Regions from separate parts of the Bacillus sp. N1(2025) genome, predicted to be linked through region 2. Evidence: predicted binding sites of a transcription regulator. Region 2 holds the regulator's gene; the other holds the start of a gene.
The links. Region 2 encodes NrdR, which represses ribonucleotide reductase genes. Its sites were predicted from a motif close to AACACNATATATNGTGTT; they were not measured.
Positions count from the first base shown of each region.

Region 1: a site for NrdR is predicted at 3,231-3,248, ahead of nrdI (class Ib ribonucleoside-diphosphate reductase assembly flavoprotein NrdI). Genes of this name have one in related genera too.

Region 1 covers NZ_JBLTJB010000007.1:233,346-242,799, forward strand. The annotation lists gene erbA (SMR family multidrug efflux transporter EbrA) at 1-115, opposite strand, end outside; gene ACNFN4_RS16330 (hypothetical protein) at 253-507, opposite strand; gene ACNFN4_RS16335 (YmaF family protein) at 645-1,049, shown strand; gene miaA (tRNA (adenosine(37)-N6)-dimethylallyltransferase MiaA) at 1,148-2,092, shown strand; gene hfq (RNA chaperone Hfq) at 2,132-2,353, shown strand; gene ACNFN4_RS16350 (YmzC family protein) at 2,451-2,726, shown strand; gene ACNFN4_RS16355 (hypothetical protein) at 2,809-3,024, shown strand; gene nrdI (class Ib ribonucleoside-diphosphate reductase assembly flavoprotein NrdI) at 3,284-3,676, shown strand; gene nrdE (class 1b ribonucleoside-diphosphate reductase subunit alpha) at 3,636-5,738, shown strand; gene nrdF (class 1b ribonucleoside-diphosphate reductase subunit beta) at 5,756-6,745, shown strand; gene ACNFN4_RS16375 (hypothetical protein) at 6,794-7,411, shown strand; gene ACNFN4_RS16380 (N-acetylmuramoyl-L-alanine amidase) at 7,464-8,222, opposite strand; partial or broken gene ACNFN4_RS16385 (AAA family ATPase) at 8,529-9,086, shown strand.
Region 2 covers NZ_JBLTJB010000001.1:171,233-180,686, forward strand. The annotation lists gene mutM (DNA-formamidopyrimidine glycosylase) at 1-374, shown strand, start outside; gene ytaF (sporulation membrane protein YtaF) at 511-1,143, shown strand; gene coaE (dephospho-CoA kinase) at 1,159-1,752, shown strand; gene ACNFN4_RS00935 (aldo/keto reductase) at 1,791-2,633, opposite strand; gene ACNFN4_RS00940 (MFS transporter) at 2,692-3,891, opposite strand; gene ACNFN4_RS00945 (winged helix-turn-helix transcriptional regulator) at 4,075-4,461, shown strand; gene ACNFN4_RS00950 (glyceraldehyde-3-phosphate dehydrogenase) at 4,669-5,691, shown strand; gene speD (adenosylmethionine decarboxylase) at 5,930-6,310, shown strand; gene nrdR (transcriptional regulator NrdR) at 6,559-7,017, shown strand; gene ACNFN4_RS00965 (replication initiation and membrane attachment family protein) at 7,129-8,538, shown strand; gene dnaI (primosomal protein DnaI) at 8,563-9,454, shown strand, end outside.

The DNA of each region.
Region 1 (9,454 bases), on a different contig from region 2:
CCACTACAAGCGCGCTCGGCAAAAACCGCGTAAATCCGCGGGAGACTTTCAGCATGGCCGCGCCGATTGACTCTGATAAAATAGCAATTGTGAGGAAGATATAACCCAGAATCATATCAAATCCCCCTCTCATCATAATCCTTATGCCTTTTGTTTAAGGCAGTAAAGTAAAATAATATCCGAACTTTGCCCGCCAAGTCAAGACATTAGACCTATACAAAAAGGCCCCCGGGGAGGAGCCTTTTTGATTCGTCAATAGAAATACGGATAGCCGTAGCCGTAACCCCCGTACAAGTACGGATTGAATAAAGCGCTTCCGACAAGCCCCCCGACAAGCCCTCCGAAAAACGGTCCGCCGTAAAAACCAAACGGCCGTCCGAATCCATAACCAAACCAAGGCCGGCCAAATCCAAAACCAGGCCGTCCGAATCCAAATCCGAATCCGGGCCGTCCGAATCCGAAGCCCGGCCGGCCGAACCCAAATCCAGGCCGCCCAAACGGTCTCATATCACTATCTACTGCGTATGTGTATTCTTCATTCATAATTAAGGTACCTCCAAGAATAAATTTGAGATGATAACAGAGTATTCAGCCCACCAATTTTTGATTGGGCGTTTATCAAAAAAATAAAGGAGTGAGCTTTTGTGGGTCTGTATCAGTCCGATTGGTCAAAAAAACCTCCGCACACACACGCATACCGGGCGGTTACGGATGTTGTGCAGGGGCATTACCATTTGATTGAAGGCTTTTCGCAGCCGGAGAACGGCAGCAATACAGATGAGCATACACATTTCTATACGGGCATCACCTCGTTTGAAAACGGCCATTTTCATAGGTATTACGGCATTTCCGGCCCTGCCATCCCGAGGGTTGACGGAACACATTACCATGAGCTTTCAGAGACCACCTTTGCCGCCTACAATGAGCCGATTCAGATCCAGCACGGCGGCGTCGTTTACGATCCGCGGGAGGAAGGGCGGAAAACGCACCGCCATACACTCAAAGGAAAAACGAGAGAGGTTGTCGGAAACGAGCCGATCGGGTGGTAGTGGACGTTTAGCGCTCAGGAAAAAGGGCAAAATGGATAGGTGCCTGAAGAAATGAATGCTATAATTAGGGGGAGATTTATAAAAGAGAGTGATACATATTGAAAAATAAAAAACAGCCTGTCGTCATACTCGTCGGACCGACGGCAGTCGGAAAAACAAAACTAAGCATCGGACTCGCGAAAATGCTGAATGCGGAAATCATCAGCGGAGATTCCATGCAGGTATATAAAGGGATGGACATCGGAACGGCCAAAGTCACCGAAGAAGAGACAGAAGGCGTGCCGCATCACCTGATTGATATTTTGGAGCCGTCCGACACTTTTTCAACGGCGGATTATCAAAAAATGGTGAGAGGAAAAATCACCGAGATTGCCGATAGAGGAAAGCTGCCGATGATTGTCGGGGGGACGGGTCTGTACATTCAGTCCGTGCTGTATGACTATACGTTCACGGAAAACTCCGGCGACCCTGTATTCCGGGAGCACATGGAGAAACTGGCAGCTGAAGAAGGGGCGGAAGCGCTTCATGCCAAGCTTGCGGCAGCCGACCCGGAAGCGGCGGCAGCCATTCATCAAAACAATACGCGAAGAGTCATCCGCGCGCTCGAAATCCTGCATGTATCGGGAAAAACAATGTCAGAGCATCTTAAAACCCAAAAACGGGAGCTGCTTTACAATGCGATTCTTATCGGTCTTACAATGGACAGAGAAGTGCTGTACGGCCGGATTAACGAGCGCGTTGACCTGATGCTGGAAACCGGCCTTCTTGACGAAGTAAAGCGGCTGTATGATATGAATATCCGGGACAGCCAATCGATTCAGGCGATCGGCTATAAAGAGCTGTATGAATATCTTGATGGAAAAGTGCCGTTCCCTCAGGCTGTGGGGCAATTAAAACAAAATTCTAGGCGATATGCGAAACGCCAGCTGACCTGGTTTCGCAATAAAATGCCCGTTTCATGGACAGATATGACGCCGCCTGTTGATATTGAGCAGAAAAAAAAGGAAATTTTCGAGTGCATAGCAGGAAAACTGGAAATTTAATCGAAACAGTATTGTATTGAGAACCAAGGAGGACGAAACATGAAACCGATTAATATTCAAGATCAGTTTTTGAATCAAATCCGAAAAGACAATACGTTCGTCACGGTGTTTTTACTCAACGGCTTCCAGCTTCGCGGCCAGGTAAAAGGCTTTGACAACTTTACCGTTTTGCTCGAAACGGAGGGGAAGCAGCAGCTTATTTATAAACATGCCATCTCCACGTTCGCCCCGCAAAAAAACGTCCAGCTTGAGCTTGAATAGACTTTTTGAAAAAGACCATGAACAATGGTCTTTTTCTATGCGCATCTGTATATTGCAGGCTGTATATCGGAAACATAAAAGGGGGGTTCGGAAAATCGTGTTCGAAAGTGAAAATGAACTGAGAAGAATCAGGATTACGCTCGTTTGGATCGCTGTTTTTTTGCTGTTTGGAGCTTGCAGCAATCATGAGACGGTGGTGACGGATGATGACGGCGGCTTGGCGGATACCGAACCGCAGACAGAAGGCATGGTGCAGCTGGAACATAATCGTTTCGGCATCGTTGAGGACGGTTACTTAAAAATATACCGCTATGATGAAAAAACGAATAAAATCGAACTGAAAAAAGAAACGGCGCTGGATGAGCTTGAATAAATTTCACAAGCGTTCGAATTTACAAAGCGGGCCGCACAAGCTACACTAAGTACTGACATTGATCATGCAGAGGGTGAGACGATTGAAACACAAGGTGATAATCAACCATTGGGAAGAAACTTGTGAAGATGATTCCTGCTATGAATATGGAACCAGCATCATCGTTGACGGCAAAGAACTGATCAGAGAGGCTTCCATCACAAGCGCTCTGAAAGCCGTGCTGAAAGAAATCGGTGCTGATGTGGAGATTGAAGAAACCGTTGAAAGCGAAAAAAAATGTGATTCTTACAAAAAATAAGAATAAAAGTCTAGACTACTAAGCAGTTTTTTTTCATGTTATGATAGACATCGGCTTACACATGACACCTTGAGTAGGATGAGAGATGATTCTCGTTCTGCTCTCTTTTTTGGGCGTTAATCGGGCCAGAGCCAAAGTCCGCTCTTTCAAAAATATGAATTTTTTATAAATCGATCTCAATATGTTGTGTTTTTCTGAGAGGTTAGTATACTATATATAGTGTTAAGAGATTCATTATTTTTGATAGGTCGTGATAAGGATGGTTCAAATCATATTTGATTCAAAGACAGGGAATGTTCAGCGTTTTGTGAATAAAACAGACTTTCAGCTGATCCGCAAGGTGGACGAAACGGACCACGTGGACACTCCGTTTGTTTTGGTCACCTACACGACAAACTTCGGCCAGGTACCGGCATCAACACAATCATTTCTCGAAAAATACGCCCATCTCTTATTAGGAGTCGCTGCGAGCGGCAACAAAGTATGGGGCGATAACTTTGCAAAAAGCGCCGATACCATTTCAAGACAATATCAGGTGCCGATCTTGCACAAATTTGAACTCAGCGGCACATCTAAAGACGTTGAATTGTTTACTCAGGAGGTAGAAAGACTTGTCACAAAATCAAGTGCCAAAATGGATCCAGTTAAATAACGAAATCATGATCCAACAAGATGGAAAATTCCAGTTTGATAAAGATAAAGAGGCTGTACATAGCTATTTTGTTGACTATATCAATCAAAACACAGTTTACTTTCACGATTTAAAAGAGAAGCTGGATTATTTGATTGAAAACCAATACTACGAAGAGGAATTCTTAAGCCTTTACTCTTTTGAAGACATTAAAGAAGTGTTTAAAACAGCTTACGCAAAGAAGTTTCGTTTTCCTTCCTTCATGAGTGCGTTTAAATTTTATAATGACTATGCTTTGAAAACGAATGACAAGAAAAGAATTCTCGAGCGTTATGAGGACCGAATCTCAATCGTCGCGCTGTTCTTCGCAAACGGCGACACTGAGAAAGCAAAAGAATATGTAAACCTGATGATCAACCAGGAATATCAGCCGAGTACACCGACATTTTTGAATGCCGGCAGAAAACGCCGCGGAGAACTGGTGAGCTGCTTCTTGCTCGAAGTCAATGATTCCTTAAACGATATTTCACGGGCGATCGATATTTCCATGCAGCTGTCTAAATTGGGCGGCGGGGTTTCTCTTAATCTGTCCAAACTTCGCGCGAAAGGCGAAGCGATTAAAGATGTTGAAAACGCCACAAAAGGTGTTGTAGGCGTCATGAAGCTTCTTGATAATGCGTTCCGTTACGCTGACCAAATGGGCCAAAGACAAGGCTCAGGCGCGGCGTATTTAAATATTTTCCACCGCGATATCAATGATTTTCTTGATACGAAAAAGATTTCTGCGGATGAAGATGTGCGCGTCAAAACGCTTTCTATCGGTGTCGTCATTCCGGATAAGTTCGTTGAGCTTGCACGTGAGGATAAAGCGGCTTATGTATTCTATCCGCATACGATTTATAAAGAATACGGCCAGCATATGGACGAAATGGACATGACGGCGATGTATGAAGAGCTTGTCGACAACCCGCGTGTCAAAAAAGAAAAAGTGAATGCGCGCAAACTGCTTGAAAAGCTTGCCGTTCTCCGTTCTGAGTCAGGTTATCCGTACATTATGTTCCAAGATAACGTAAACAAAGAGCACGCGAATAACCACGTATCAAAAGTGAAATTCTCGAACCTTTGCTCTGAAGTGCTTCAGGCGTCACAGGTTTCGGCTTACACAGATTATGACGAGGAAGACGAAATCGGCTTGGACATTTCCTGCAACCTTGGTTCATTAAATATTTTGAATGTCATGAAACATAAATCGATTGAGCGCACGGTGAAACTCGCGACGGATTCCCTGACTCATGTATCTGAGACGACGGATATCCGCAACGCGCCGGCAGTCAGACGCGCGAACAAAGCGATGAAGTCAATCGGTTTAGGCGCCATGAACCTTCACGGCTACCTGGCCCAAAACGGCATCGCGTATGAAAGCCCGGAAGCAAGAGATTTCGCGAATACGTTCTTTATGATGGTGAACTTTTATTCCATCCAGCGTTCAGCTGAGCTTGCGAAAGAAAAAGGCGAAACGTTTGAGCATTATGAAGGCTCCACATATGCAACGGGAGAATATTTCAATAAATACATCGAAAAAGAATTCTCACCGGCATACGAAAAAATCGCTGCGCTCTTTGAAGGCATGCACATTCCGACAATCGAAGACTGGAAAGAGCTGAAGGCGTTTGTCGCTGAAAACGGCATGTACCACAGCTACAGACTGTGCATCGCGCCGACAGGCTCCATTTCCTACGTCCAATCCAGCACGGCGTCCGTTATGCCGATCATGGAACGGATCGAAGAAAGAACATACGGAAATTCAAAAACGTATTACCCGATGCCGGGGTTAGCGTCTAATAACTGGTTCTTCTACAAAGAAGCTTATGATATGGACATGTTCAAAGTGGTGGATATGATCGCGACAATCCAGCAGCATATCGATCAGGGAATCAGCTTTACCCTGTTTTTGAAAGATACGATGACAACTCGTGATCTGAACCGTATTGATCTGTATGCCCACCATAGAGGCATCAAAACCATTTACTATGCAAGAACGAAAGATACCGGGCAGGACAGCTGTCTTTCTTGTGTCGTTTGATTAAAGGAGAGTTTACAGTGACAAAAATTTATGACGCAGCAAACTGGTCAAAGCATGAAGATGATTTCACCCAAATGTTTTACAACCAAAACGTAAAGCAGTTTTGGCTTCCGGAAGAGATCGCATTAAACGGCGATCTTCTCACTTGGAAGTATTTGGGTAAAAATGAGCAGGATACGTACATGAAGGTGCTCGCCGGCCTGACACTGCTTGATACAGAGCAGGGGAACACGGGCATGCCGATTGTGGCCGAGCACGTCGAAGGCCATCAGCGAAAAGCGGTTCTTAATTTCATGGCGATGATGGAAAACGCGGTGCACGCAAAATCATATTCAAATATTTTTATGACGCTTGCTCCGACTGAAACGATTAATGAAGTATTTGAATGGGTTAAACAAAATAAATATTTGCAGAAAAAAGCGCAAATGATTGTCGGGCTTTACAAAGCCATTCAAAAAGATGATGAAATTTCACTGTTCAAAGCGATGGTTGCTTCCGTCTATCTGGAAAGCTTCCTTTTCTACAGCGGTTTCTATTATCCGTTATATTTCTACGGACAAGGAAAACTGATGCAAAGCGGTGAGATCATTAACCTGATCCTTCGTGACGAAGCGATTCACGGCGTGTATGTCGGTCTCCTTGCTCAGGAAATTTATAATAAACAGACAGAAGAGAAAAAAGCAGAGCTTCGTGAATTTGCGATTGACCTTCTGAATCAGTTATATGAAAATGAGCTTGAATATACAGAGGACTTGTACGATCAAGTCGGACTCTCACACGATGTAAAGAAATTCATCCGCTATAACGCCAATAAAGCTTTGATGAACTTAGGGTTCGATCCTTACTTTGAAGAAGAGGATATTAATCCGATCGTATTAAACGGATTAAACACCAAAACAAAATCACATGATTTCTTCTCCATGAAAGGGAACGGCTACAAAAAAGCGACGGTAGAACCGATTAAGGACGAAGATTTTTATTTTGGCCAAGATGAAGAGCAGATATAATATCTGCTCTTTTGGCTTGAATGGAGAGGTAAGACAGGAGGAACGGGCATGAATAAAATGGATGAAATCATCTTGGCTGCACCGCGGAGTGACGTCTTTCAAAACGAAATGCTGACATTTCAGGGAGTCAACAGCGAGGATGAACGTATCGTAAACATTATGGCTCAAATTGAGGCGCATTTTTTTGAAATCAGAAGAGGCGACGCGGAAGAGGACCCGCGATTTAAACAGCCGATTCCGTATGTCGTCATCCGCCGCGATGATGAGGTGTTTGTGTATGAACGGCTTGCGGGCGGAGGGGAATCGCGCCTCCATAATAAGCTTTCTCTCGGTTTCGGCGGACACATGAACCCTATGGAAGGGGCGGCTTCATTTTCGGAAGTGCTGAAACAGAATACCGACCGGGAGCTGGCGGAAGAACTGTACATTCGCGAGGAGGACAAACAAAACATTGTCACACTCGGCCTGATCAATGATGATGAAAACGATGTAGGGAAGGTGCATATCGGCATCCTTTCTGCGCTCCAGTTAGCGTCTGCGGCACAAGTCGAAGTGAAAGAAAAAGATCAAATCGCCGGGCGCTGGATGAAACTGAGCGAACTGAAAGAGGAAAATGTGTATCAGCGTCTTGAAGCTTGGTCTCAGTTTGTCGCCGATATACTTTAATAACAAAAAACCCCCGTTCGTCCCAAAAAAGGGAGAGCAGGGGTTTTTTCATTTAGTCTTGCACAATGAAGGCATCAAATCCGGCTTTTTCGGCCCGTGCTGCCAACGCTTCAGCATTATCTCTGGAAGAGAATGCGCCGATCTGCACTTTAAATAAGCCGCCTTTTGGAAGCACAATCGCGTCAAAACCTTTAGACACCGCATCGGCGGCAAGCGCATCAGCATTTGCTTTCACTTTGAATGCACCGATTTGCACTTTATAAAAGTCAGCCTTTTTTTTTAGACCGAAAGCTTGCTCCAAGCCCTTGGCATGTCCTCTTGCAAGGCTTTCAATAAAACTGGCTGTTTTCAGTTTGTTTGCATCAGCTGACGTATCAACAAAACCATTCTCCGTCAAAATCGCCGGCATACTTGTCTCTCGCAGCACATGGAAGTTGGCTGTTTTTTTTCCTCGGTCATTAAAACCTGATGCTTGAATCACTTGCGTGTGGACGGCTGATTGGTAAGTCGAGGTCGGCGCTCCGACACCGGGGTAAATATAGCTTTCGAATCCGGTTCCGCCTCCTGAGTTAATATGAATGGATAAAAAATAATCTGCGCCCCAGCTGTTGGCGGCATCCGTTCTTTCCGTCAGGCTGACCGTCTTATCGCTTGTCCTGCTCATTGTGACAGAAACTCCTTCATACTCATTCGTCAGAATCGTGCGCAAAGCCAGCGCGATCTCCAGCGTGACCGCTTTTTCCTGAAGTCCGTTTCCGGTTGCACCTGAATCAGTTCCGCCATGACCGGGGTCTATAAAAATTTTAACCATTCTCCATCACCTCATTACAGCATATGATGATATTCAAAAGGTGCTTGTACGGCTGTCATTCATGAAAAAAATGAGAAATATACCCAACATTTCCCGGAAAATAAAAATAAATGGTTTGTCCTCCCGTTTCTGCTGAATACAATAAGAAATGAAAAATATTTCTCGGGAAAGCGCAGGATTCAACATCATTCCCGAAGAGAACGGAAAAAGTGACAGATAAAGAGGAAAACAGGTCTCATGATGATAGGCGGATGTCACGGAACCGCTTCATCATGAGTAAGATAAAGAGAGAACAGAGAGGTGAGCATGTTGGAGCGCGCTGTAACCTATAAAAATAACGGACAAATTAACATCATTCTTAATGGCCAAAAGCAAGTGCTGACAAATGCGGAAGCTGAGGCGGAATATCAGGCCGCCCTGCAAAAAAATGAAGCCAAGCACAGCATTCTGAAAGAAATTGAAAAAGAAATGAACACATTAGTGGGTATGGAAGAAATGAAACGCAACATTAAAGAAATTTACGCGTGGATATTCGTTAACCAAAAACGGGCCGAACAAGGGCTGAAAGTCGGAAAACAAGCTCTTCATATGATGTTCAAAGGGAACCCCGGCACCGGGAAAACCACCGTTGCGAGACTGATCGGCAAGCTTTTCTTCGAAATGAACGTGCTTTCCAAAGGACATCTGATCGAAGCGGAACGTGCCGATCTGGTCGGTGAATACATCGGACACACGGCGCAAAAAACGAGAGATCTGATTAAAAAATCGCTCGGCGGCATTTTATTCATTGATGAGGCATACTCACTTGCAAGGGGCGGAGAAAAGGATTTCGGTAAAGAGGCGATTGATACGCTTGTCAAGAACAAGGTTTTAACTTTTATGTCACTTCTAAGATCAGCATCCCTAAACCAGAAAGCAATTACACATATCAGTGGGAACAATACTCAGGTAAGCTTGAACAAATAAAAAGACTTCACTTCGATGAACTTAAAACAGTGGGGGAAATATCAAAGGAGCTTAATATTCCAGACTGGAGTATTTTGAATCTTTTTAAGGCGAAAAAAGTGGACAAGCTTTCTTATTCTGAATTGTCAAAGAGGAGGAGAGCAAAGGATTTTGATCTGCTTTACGATCTGCATTTCAACAAAAAAATGAGTCTAAAAGAAATTGGCCGGAAATATGATTATTCACCTCCCTATATCCGTCAAGTTTTTAAGGATCAAGGAATCAAA
Region 2 (9,454 bases):
CAAAAACGAACCGCGCGGTGAAAACAGCCCTGCTCGACCAAAAAGCGGTCGTCGGCCTCGGCAATATTTATGTCGATGAAGCTTTATTCCGGGCGCGTATTCATCCTGAGACAAAAGCGAACAGTCTGTCAGACGGGCAGATAAAAACGCTTCATACAGAAATTAAAGACACCCTTCAGGAAGCGATTGACGCGGGCGGGAGCACCGTCCGGTCTTATATCAATTCTCAAGGGGAGATCGGAATGTTTCAGCTCAAACATTACGTATACGGCAAAAAGGATGAACCGTGCAAAACGTGCGGCACGATGATTTCTAAAATCGTGGTCGGCGGAAGAGGGACGCATTTTTGCGCCCGCTGCCAAAAAAAATCATAAACTGAAGCGATTCAAGCAGGCGGCAGCAGAATGACTTTTTTCTAACACAGTTGATGACCTTTCTCCATATATATATTGTGATTCACCCAATAGGCATATGTCACAATTGCCGATCAAGAGAAAGGGAGAAACGGATATGGAGATTGTTTCTTTGCTGCTTTTGGCTTTTGCTGTCAGCTTGGACAGTTTTTCAGTCGGGTTTACGTATGGTTTGAGAAAAATGAAAATCCCGTTCAAAGCGATTGCCGTGATCGCTTGCTGTTCAGCCTCTGTGATGTTTATATCCATGCTGATCGGCCATTTTCTGACAAAGATTTTTCCCGTATCCGTCACGGAAAAACTGGGCGGGCTGATCTTAATCGGAATCGGGGCATGGGTCATCTGGCAATTTTTCAAACCGGCTAAAGAGCCTGATTACTTATTGCATGAAAAAACGTTACTTAATCTTGAAGTGAAATCGCTCGGCATCGTGATTCACATTTTGAAAAAACCGACCAGCGCCGATATTGATCAATCCGGAACCATTAACGGAGTCGAGGCGCTTCTGCTCGGTATCGCCTTATCCATTGACGCGTTTGGCGCCGGGCTGGGAGCGGCCATTCTCGGCTTTTCTCCGGTTATGATGAGCGTGACTGTCGGGCTGATGAGCTCGCTGTTTGTTTCACTCGGCATAAACGCGGGGCATTTGCTCTCAAGATGGAATTGGATAGATAAAATGACATTTTTGCCGGGAGTCCTGCTGATTATCATCGGGATTTGGAAAATGTAAGAAGGAGTGGGCTTTTTGAGCTTGGTCATCGGTTTAACGGGAGGCATCGCAAGCGGCAAAAGCACGGTAGCGCGTATGCTGATCGACAAAAAAATAACAGTCATTGATGCGGATGTCATCGCAAAACAGGCGGTGGACAAAGGGATGCCGGCTTACGGACAAATTGTGGAGGCATTCGGAAAAGACATCCTGCTGGAAAATGGCGGTATTGACAGAAAAAAACTCGGTTCTATCGTTTTTACTGACGAACAGAAGCGTCTGAAGCTGAATCAGATCGTTCATCCGGCGGTGCGTGCGGAAATGCTGAAACAGCGGGATGAAGCCGTTGCACGAAAAGAGCAGTTCGTCGTTTTGGATATACCGCTTTTGTATGAAAGCGGGCTTGATTATCTTGTCGGCAAGGTGCTCGTCGTCACCGTACCGGCAGACATTCAGCTCAAACGGCTGATGGAGCGGAATTCCCTTACAGAAGAAGAAGCGATGAGCCGGATAACGTCGCAAATGCCTTTAGCGGACAAAACAAAAAAAGCTGACGCCGTCATTGATAACAGCGGCAGTCTTGAACATACAAAGCACCAGCTTGAGGAAGTATTGAGCGGCTGGGCATAAACAAACACCGTTCGGAAAGCCGAACGGTGTTTTTCTGGTTAAAAATCAAAATTGTCAGGGTCAGGACCGACACGGAGATTTTCGTTCAGATCATCAATCCGCTTCATATCGTCAGCTGACAGTTCGAAATCAAAGACATTTGCATTTTCTTCAATACGGTGTTTTTTAGTTGATTTCGGAATGGTGATAACACCGTTTTGCAAATCCCAGCGCAAAATCACTTGAGCGGCTGATTTGCCGTACTTCTTTGCGATCTCTTGTAAGACGGGGTGATCAAGCAGCTGCCCTTGCATCAATGGCGACCACGCTTCTAGCTGAATGCCTTGTTCAGTACAGAAAGCAAGCAGTTCTTTCTGTGTCAGACGCGGGTGGTACTCCACCTGGTTGATCATCGGCTTGATTTCCGTTTCTTTCATGAGATGTTTCAGATGGTGAATTTGGAAATTGCTGACCCCGATCGCCTTAATGCGTCCATCCCGGTAAAGGGTTTCGAGCGCCCGCCACGCATCGATGTACTTTCCTTCGACAGGCCAATGGATCAAATATAAATCCAAATAATCTAAACCGAGTTTTTCTAAGCTTGTGTCAAACGCTTTTAACGTTTCTTCATATCCTAAATCGGCATTCCATACTTTTGACGTGACAAAAATGTCTTCACGTTTTAATCCCGCTTCTTGCAGCCCTTGGCGGATGCCTTCGCCGACACCTTCTTCATTTCCGTAAATCGCGGCGGTATCAACGCTGCGATAGCCGTGCACCAATGCCGTTTTCACCGCGTTGACGAGTTCCGCGCCTTCCTCTACTTTGAAAACTCCGATGCCGAACCAAGGCATCTCTACTCCGTTATGCAATGTTGATTTTGCTTGTAAATGTGTTGTCATGTATATATTCCTCCTATTAGTTGTCTGTTGAAACAATCAAAATGCGCTGAAGAAAAACTCACCTCCTTTCAAGGGCAGTGCGATCCCGCTTTTCAAGCTTCCTGCTCCATCCGGTTAATACGACCGCGCTGAGCACCATCAGCGCCCCGATCCAAGCGGTATGAATGATTCCGATTGAGTCTGTAATGATTCCGCCGGCAAACGAGCCGATCGCGATTCCGGCATTGAATGCCGCGATATTTAAGGCTGATGCTGTATCAACGGCGCTTGGCGCAAAACGTTCACTCAGCATCACGACATATACCTGAAGCCCCGGCACATTCATAAACGCCAACAGCCCCATGAAAATAATGGTGATCAGCCCGGCTGTTTTAAACGGCGCGGTAAAAGTCAGAACAAACAGCACAGCAGCCTGGACAATGAACATATAAAACAAGGCTTTCAGCGGATTTCGGTTTGATAAACGGCCGCCAATCATGTTTCCGATGGCAATCGCAATTCCGTAAATGAGCAGGATGGCCGCGACGGTTTCTTTCTGAAAACCGGTTACCTCCTGAAGAAGCGGAGATAAATACGTAAACACGACAAACGTTCCGCCGTAGCCTAACGCCGTAATAATAAATAAAAGCAATAACCGCCCGTTTGTGACGAGTTTGACCTGCTCGGAAAATGCGGTTTTCGTCCCTTTGCGCAAATGCGACGGAACGAGAAGCGCGTTTGTGAGGAATGCGATGATTCCTACCGCCACAATGACGGCAAATGCGATTCTCCATCCGAATTGCTGGCCGAGATAGGTGCCGAACGGAACGCCGGTCACCGTAGCCACCGTCAGCCCCGTAAACATAATGGAAATCGCGCTTGCTCTTTTATGCTCCGGCACGATATTGGCGGCGATTGTTGCCCCGATTGACATGAAAATGCCGTGGGAAAACGCCGAAATAACCCGTGCCGCCAGTAAGACGCCGATTGAGGACGCACTTGCCGCGAGTGTATTTCCGGCGATAAAAATTAACATCACCCAGAGCAGCAGCGTTTTCCGTGACATGCCGGATGTGAGAGATGTTAAAACCGGCGCGCCGAATGTCACGCCCAGAGCATACATGGAAACGGTAAGCCCCGCCGTTGTCACAGGTATATGCAGATCTTGAGATATAAGCGGCAGCAGCCCGACGCTGATAAATTCGGTTGTGCCGATCGCAAAAGCGCTGACGGCTAATGCCAGCAGCGCTGGTAAATAGCTTTGGCGATGTGAAGACATCTGTTTTCCTCCTTGAACGATAATGTATGGTTGAAATGATGCCGGGTAAACGATATAAGTATAAGAGTACATTCCTTTTCAGCCGGCAAATGTCATTATGATCGATAGAAGTGTCATTGAAAAGAACGTACTTTTAAGTGCCATAGGCACTTTTTAGTTCCTATAGATGAGGAGGAATTACCGTTGCTGAAGAAAAAATACAATATATCCGTAGAGGCGGCGCTTGAAGTGATCGGCGGAAAATGGAAGTGTGTGATCCTCTGCCACCTCATGCGCGGGAAAAAACGGACAAGCGAATTGAAGCGGCTTATGCCGGACATCACCCAGAAGATGCTGACACAGCAATTGCGGGAGCTGGAAGCTGACGGCGTCATCAACCGGATCGTGTACAATCAGGTGCCGCCGAAAGTGGAATACGAGCTGAGTGAATACGGGCACAGTCTGGAAAGAATTTTAAACGCGCTGTGCGACTGGGGCGCGATGCATATTGCTAAACGGTACGGCGAGGTGTCTTCCGTTTTAGAGGACAGCATTTTAAATGACAAATTTAAAGAACCGGGACAAATATAAGAAAAAAGCAGGCAGCCTGAGACGCTGATCCTGCTTTTTTTATGGAAGAAAGATCATTTTATATGCAAAAAAACCGATTGAACAACATATTGATCGGTATAAGGGTGGATTTTTATCAAGTTGTACTGGCGGATTTCTTTTAATGTGTTATACTATATATAAATAAAGGTAAATTAGAGTGGCATATTAAAAAGGGGTGACCTGAGCATGAAGGTAAAAGTAGCAATCAACGGGTTTGGAAGAATCGGAAGAATGGTGTTCAGAAAAGCAATGGAAGATGATCAAATTCAAATAACAGCCATTAATGCAAGCTATCCCCCGGAAACGCTTGCTCATTTGATAAAGTATGACACAATTCACGGCAAATACGATCAAGAAGTTGAGACCTCCGACGACAGTCTGATCGTCAACGGAAAACATATTATGCTGTTCAATCGCCGGGACCCGAGAGAGCTTCCGTGGAAAGAATGCGGAATAGACATCGTCGTAGAGGCAACGGGGAAATTTAATTCAAAAGAAAAAGCAATGAGCCATATTGAAGCAGGGGCGAAAAAAGTTATTTTAACGGCTCCGGGCAAAAATGAAGACGTTACCATTGTCATGGGAGTAAATGAAGAGCAGTTCAATCCCGATGAACATGTCATTATTTCAAATGCATCCTGCACGACAAACTGTCTTGCGCCGGTCGTCAAAGTGCTTGATCAGGAATTCGGGATTGAAAGCGGCCTGATGACGACTGTTCACGCTTACACGAATGATCAAAAAAATATCGACAATCCGCATAAAGATCTGCGGAGGGCGAGAGCGTGCGGAGAATCCATCATTCCGACTTCTACAGGCGCCGCCAAAGCGCTGTCGCTCGTGCTGCCTCATTTGAAAGGAAAACTTCACGGTCTCGCTTTGCGTGTTCCCGTTCCGAATGTGTCATTAGTGGACCTTGTCTGCGATCTGAAAACAGATGTGTCGGCCGAGCAAGTGAACGCCGCTTTCCAAAGAGCCGCAAAAACGTCGATGTACGGAATTCTTGATTATTCGGATGAGCCGCTCGTTTCTTCGGATTATAATACGAATTCACACTCTGCGATCATTGACGGACTGACAACGATAGTGATGGAAGACCGAAAAGTAAAGGTGCTCGCCTGGTATGACAATGAATGGGGATATTCCTGCCGGGTCGTTGATCTTATCCGTCACGTCGCCGCGCGAATGAAACACCCGTCAGCTGTGTAGACTAAAGATCATGGACATTTGTTAGAAAAAAACCCTTAACGGCATATTCGCAAAAAACACACCTTGCAAAATAAACTTAAACACAGTATACTATCTTTCGTGAACTTCTTGCTCGTGACTGCTTCGGAATTACTTAAAGGGTTAGGACCTCTCCGGACTAACTTTCCCCCGTGGTAAATGGCCGGGTCAGTTCTCGGAAATTCACTTTTTTAATTCTTGTTAAGGGGGGTCCATGATTATGGAAACAATGGGGCGTCACGTCATCTCCGAGCTGTGGGGATGCGATTTTGATAAGCTCAATGACATGGATTTTATTGAAAAAACGTTTGTAAATGCTGCTTTGAAATCAGGAGCTGAGGTGCGCGAGGTCGCATTTCACAAATTTGCACCGCAAGGCGTAAGCGGAGTCGTTATTATCTCTGAGTCACATTTAACGATTCACAGTTTTCCTGAACACGGATATGCAAGCATTGATGTTTATACTTGTGGAGACCTGGATCCTAATGTGGCTGCGGATTACATTGCGGACGCATTACATGCAGATACAAGAGAAAACATTGAAATACCGAGAGGAATGGGGCCTGTACAGATTAAACAGGCACAAGTGAAAGTACTGTAATTTTCAAAACGCAAACACAAGGGAGCTAAGCTGAAAAAGCCATTACGCGCTTTGAAGCTGATGCTCCTTTTCTAATGTAAAAAAACAGCATTGCTTTTTCTTTAAGCATTTTTTTTGTAAAATAGAAAAGATAAGGCCGGTCTATCGGCTCTCCCAACAAATAGGCTCATCCTAGAAACGTTGGCGGGCATTTACCGGAAGCTTGCGAACCGCATTACAGCAACGAAACAGATGGGAGCTGATCCAATTTGAAATGTCCTTCATGCCAGCATAACGGTTCCCGCGTACTTGATTCACGGCCTGCGGACGAAGGGAAATCAATCCGCAGAAGGCGGGAATGCGAAGCCTGCCATTACCGCTTCACTACATTTGAGAAGTTTGAAGAGATGCCTCTGATCGTCGTGAAAAAAGAAGGCGTCCGGGAAGAATTCAGCCGTGAAAAAATGCTGCGCGGGTTAATTAAAGCTTGTGAAAAAAGGCCCGTTCCTTTAAAAACATTGGAAGACATGTGCTTTGACATTGAAAAAGAGCTGAGAAACCAAGGTGTATCTGAAGTCAAAAGCGAACTTGTCGGAGAAATGGTAATGGACCGTCTGGCGAAAATCGATGAGGTGTCTTATGTCCGCTTTGCCTCCGTCTACCGGCAGTTTAAGGATATAAACGTGTTTATCGATGAATTGAAAGATTTAATAAAGAAAGAACGCTGAGAGAGCTAAGAGATTGTGTCTGGCTCTTTTCTCATGAGCAAAATTGGCATTTGATAGATCGCAGAAACGGTGTAAAATGAGAGTAGAAACATATCGGAAGGTTTGAGAATCATGGCTGACTATTGGAATGACGTATTGCCTGTAGATCCTTATACGGTCAAAAGCCGTTCGCTTCTTCAGGATGTCGACAGACAGGTTTTGACACATCTGTACCAGCCGCTGATCGGTTCTTTTGCATTCTCCCTTTATATGACCTTATGGGGGGAGCTTGAGCAGAACCGCTTGTGGGGAGCGGAATCCACGCACAGGCAGCTGATGGGCATGATGCAGTCAAATTTAAAAAAGATTCATCATGAACAGGGAAAGCTTGAAGGAATCGGGCTGCTGAAAGTGTATATCCGGGAGTCCGAGCAAAAAGAGCGGATGTTTATTTATGAGCTGCTGCCCCCGCTCAGACCGAATGATTTTTTTGAAGACGGCATGCTGAATGTCTTTCTTTATAACAGAGTCGGTAAAACGAAATACCAGCAGCTGAGACAATTTTACACGCACCCTTCCGTCGGCGTGGGCGCAAGGGAAATTACCCGTCCGTTTAATCACGCTTTTGCCTCTTTTCAGCCGAGTGAATGGAAAATGACGCCTGATATGGAAGAGGCGATGAAGCTCCCCGAGGACTATGAGACGGCGTCTGTCGGACAAGCGCCTTCCTATACGGTGACGGAGGAAGTGTTTGATTTTGAGCTTTTCATGGCGGGACTGTCAGAAACGATGATACCGCGCAAATCAATCACGCAGGACGTGCGGGAGAGCATTAAAAAGCTTTCATATTTATACGGAATAGATCCTATCTCCATGCAGCACGTCGTCATGACCGCAATTAATGAACAGGATACGATAACGGCCGAAGCGCTGAGGAAAGCGGCCAGCGACTGGTATCAAATTGAAAGAAGCGGGAAGCTTCCGGAACTGATTGATAAAACACAGCCTGTCACCTTGAGAGAAAACCGGACGGAAAAGGACGATTCATTGAACGGCGAACTCATCGCACAGCTTGAGACCATATCACCGAGAAAGCTTCTTCAGGACATTGCCGACGGGACCGAGCCGTCAAAAGCCGACTTGCAGATTATCGCCGATATTATGTTCGAACAAAAGCTTGAGCCCGGCGTCACCAATGTGCTGATTTATTATGTCATGCTGAAAACGGATATGAAGCTGTCCAAAAACTATATCCAAAAAATCGCCGCCCACTGGGCCAGAAAGAAAGTCAAAACGGTACGGGAAGCAATGAAGCTCGCAATAGAAGAGCACAGGCAATATCTTGATTGGGCGGACGGCAAAACAAACGGCGCGGCGCGCGGCAAAAAAACCGTCCGGGAAGAAAAGCGCCCTGATTGGATGAAAGAAGAAGAAACCGGGAAGAAACAAGAACAGCCGGCTCTTTCCGCGCAGGATCTTGAAGAACAAAAGAAAAAAATGATGGAAGAAATGAAAAAACTGAAAAAATACTCTGCCTATTGAGACAGAGAAGCGGGGTGATATTGAATGGAACCGATCAGCCGATCCTTAGAAGGCGTGACGAAAAGACCTGACTTTCAAAAACGCCTGGAACGAATGCAGCAGCAAGTCATGGCCGACGAAGACGTCCAGGCTTTTTTGAAGGAACAGAAAGATGTAATCAATCAAAGCATGATTGACAGAGGGTTAAATAAACTGTACGAATTCGTTCAGCAAAGCAAACAGTGCGCCTTCTGTTCGAAAGACAGCCGGACGAACAGCCTGCTTGAAGGCTATCATCCGAAGCTTGTGATCAACGGGCGTTCCATTGATATTGAATATTACGAATGTCCGGAAAAGAGAAAGCTCGACCGCCAGAAAAGGCAAAAGTCCCTGATGAAGAGCATGTATATCCAGCAGGATCTTCTCGGCGCGACGTTTCAGCAGATCGACATTACCGATCCGAGCAGAGTCGGCATCTTCCAGCATGTGACGGATTTTCTGAAGAGCTATAATGAAACGGGAAAAGGCAAAGGGCTGTATCTGTACGGAAAATTCGGAATCGGAAAGACATTTATTTTAGCCGCCATTGCCAACGAGCTGGCGGAAAAAGAGTATTCATCAATGATCGTATATGTTCCCGAATTTGTCAGAGAGCTGAAAAACTCTCTCCAGGATCAGTCGTTGGAGGCGAAACTGAATATGGTGAAAACGACGCCCGTACTGATGCTTGATGATATCGGAGCGGAGTCAATGACAAGCTGGGTCAGGGATGAAGTCATCGGCACCGTGCTTCAGCACAGAATGAGCCAGCAGCTTCCCACTTTCTTCTCGTCTAATTTTTCACCAGACGAGCTGAAGCATCATTTTACGTATTCACAGCGGGGAGAAAAGGAAGAAGTAAAAGCGGCAAGACTGATGGAGCGGATTTTATATTTGG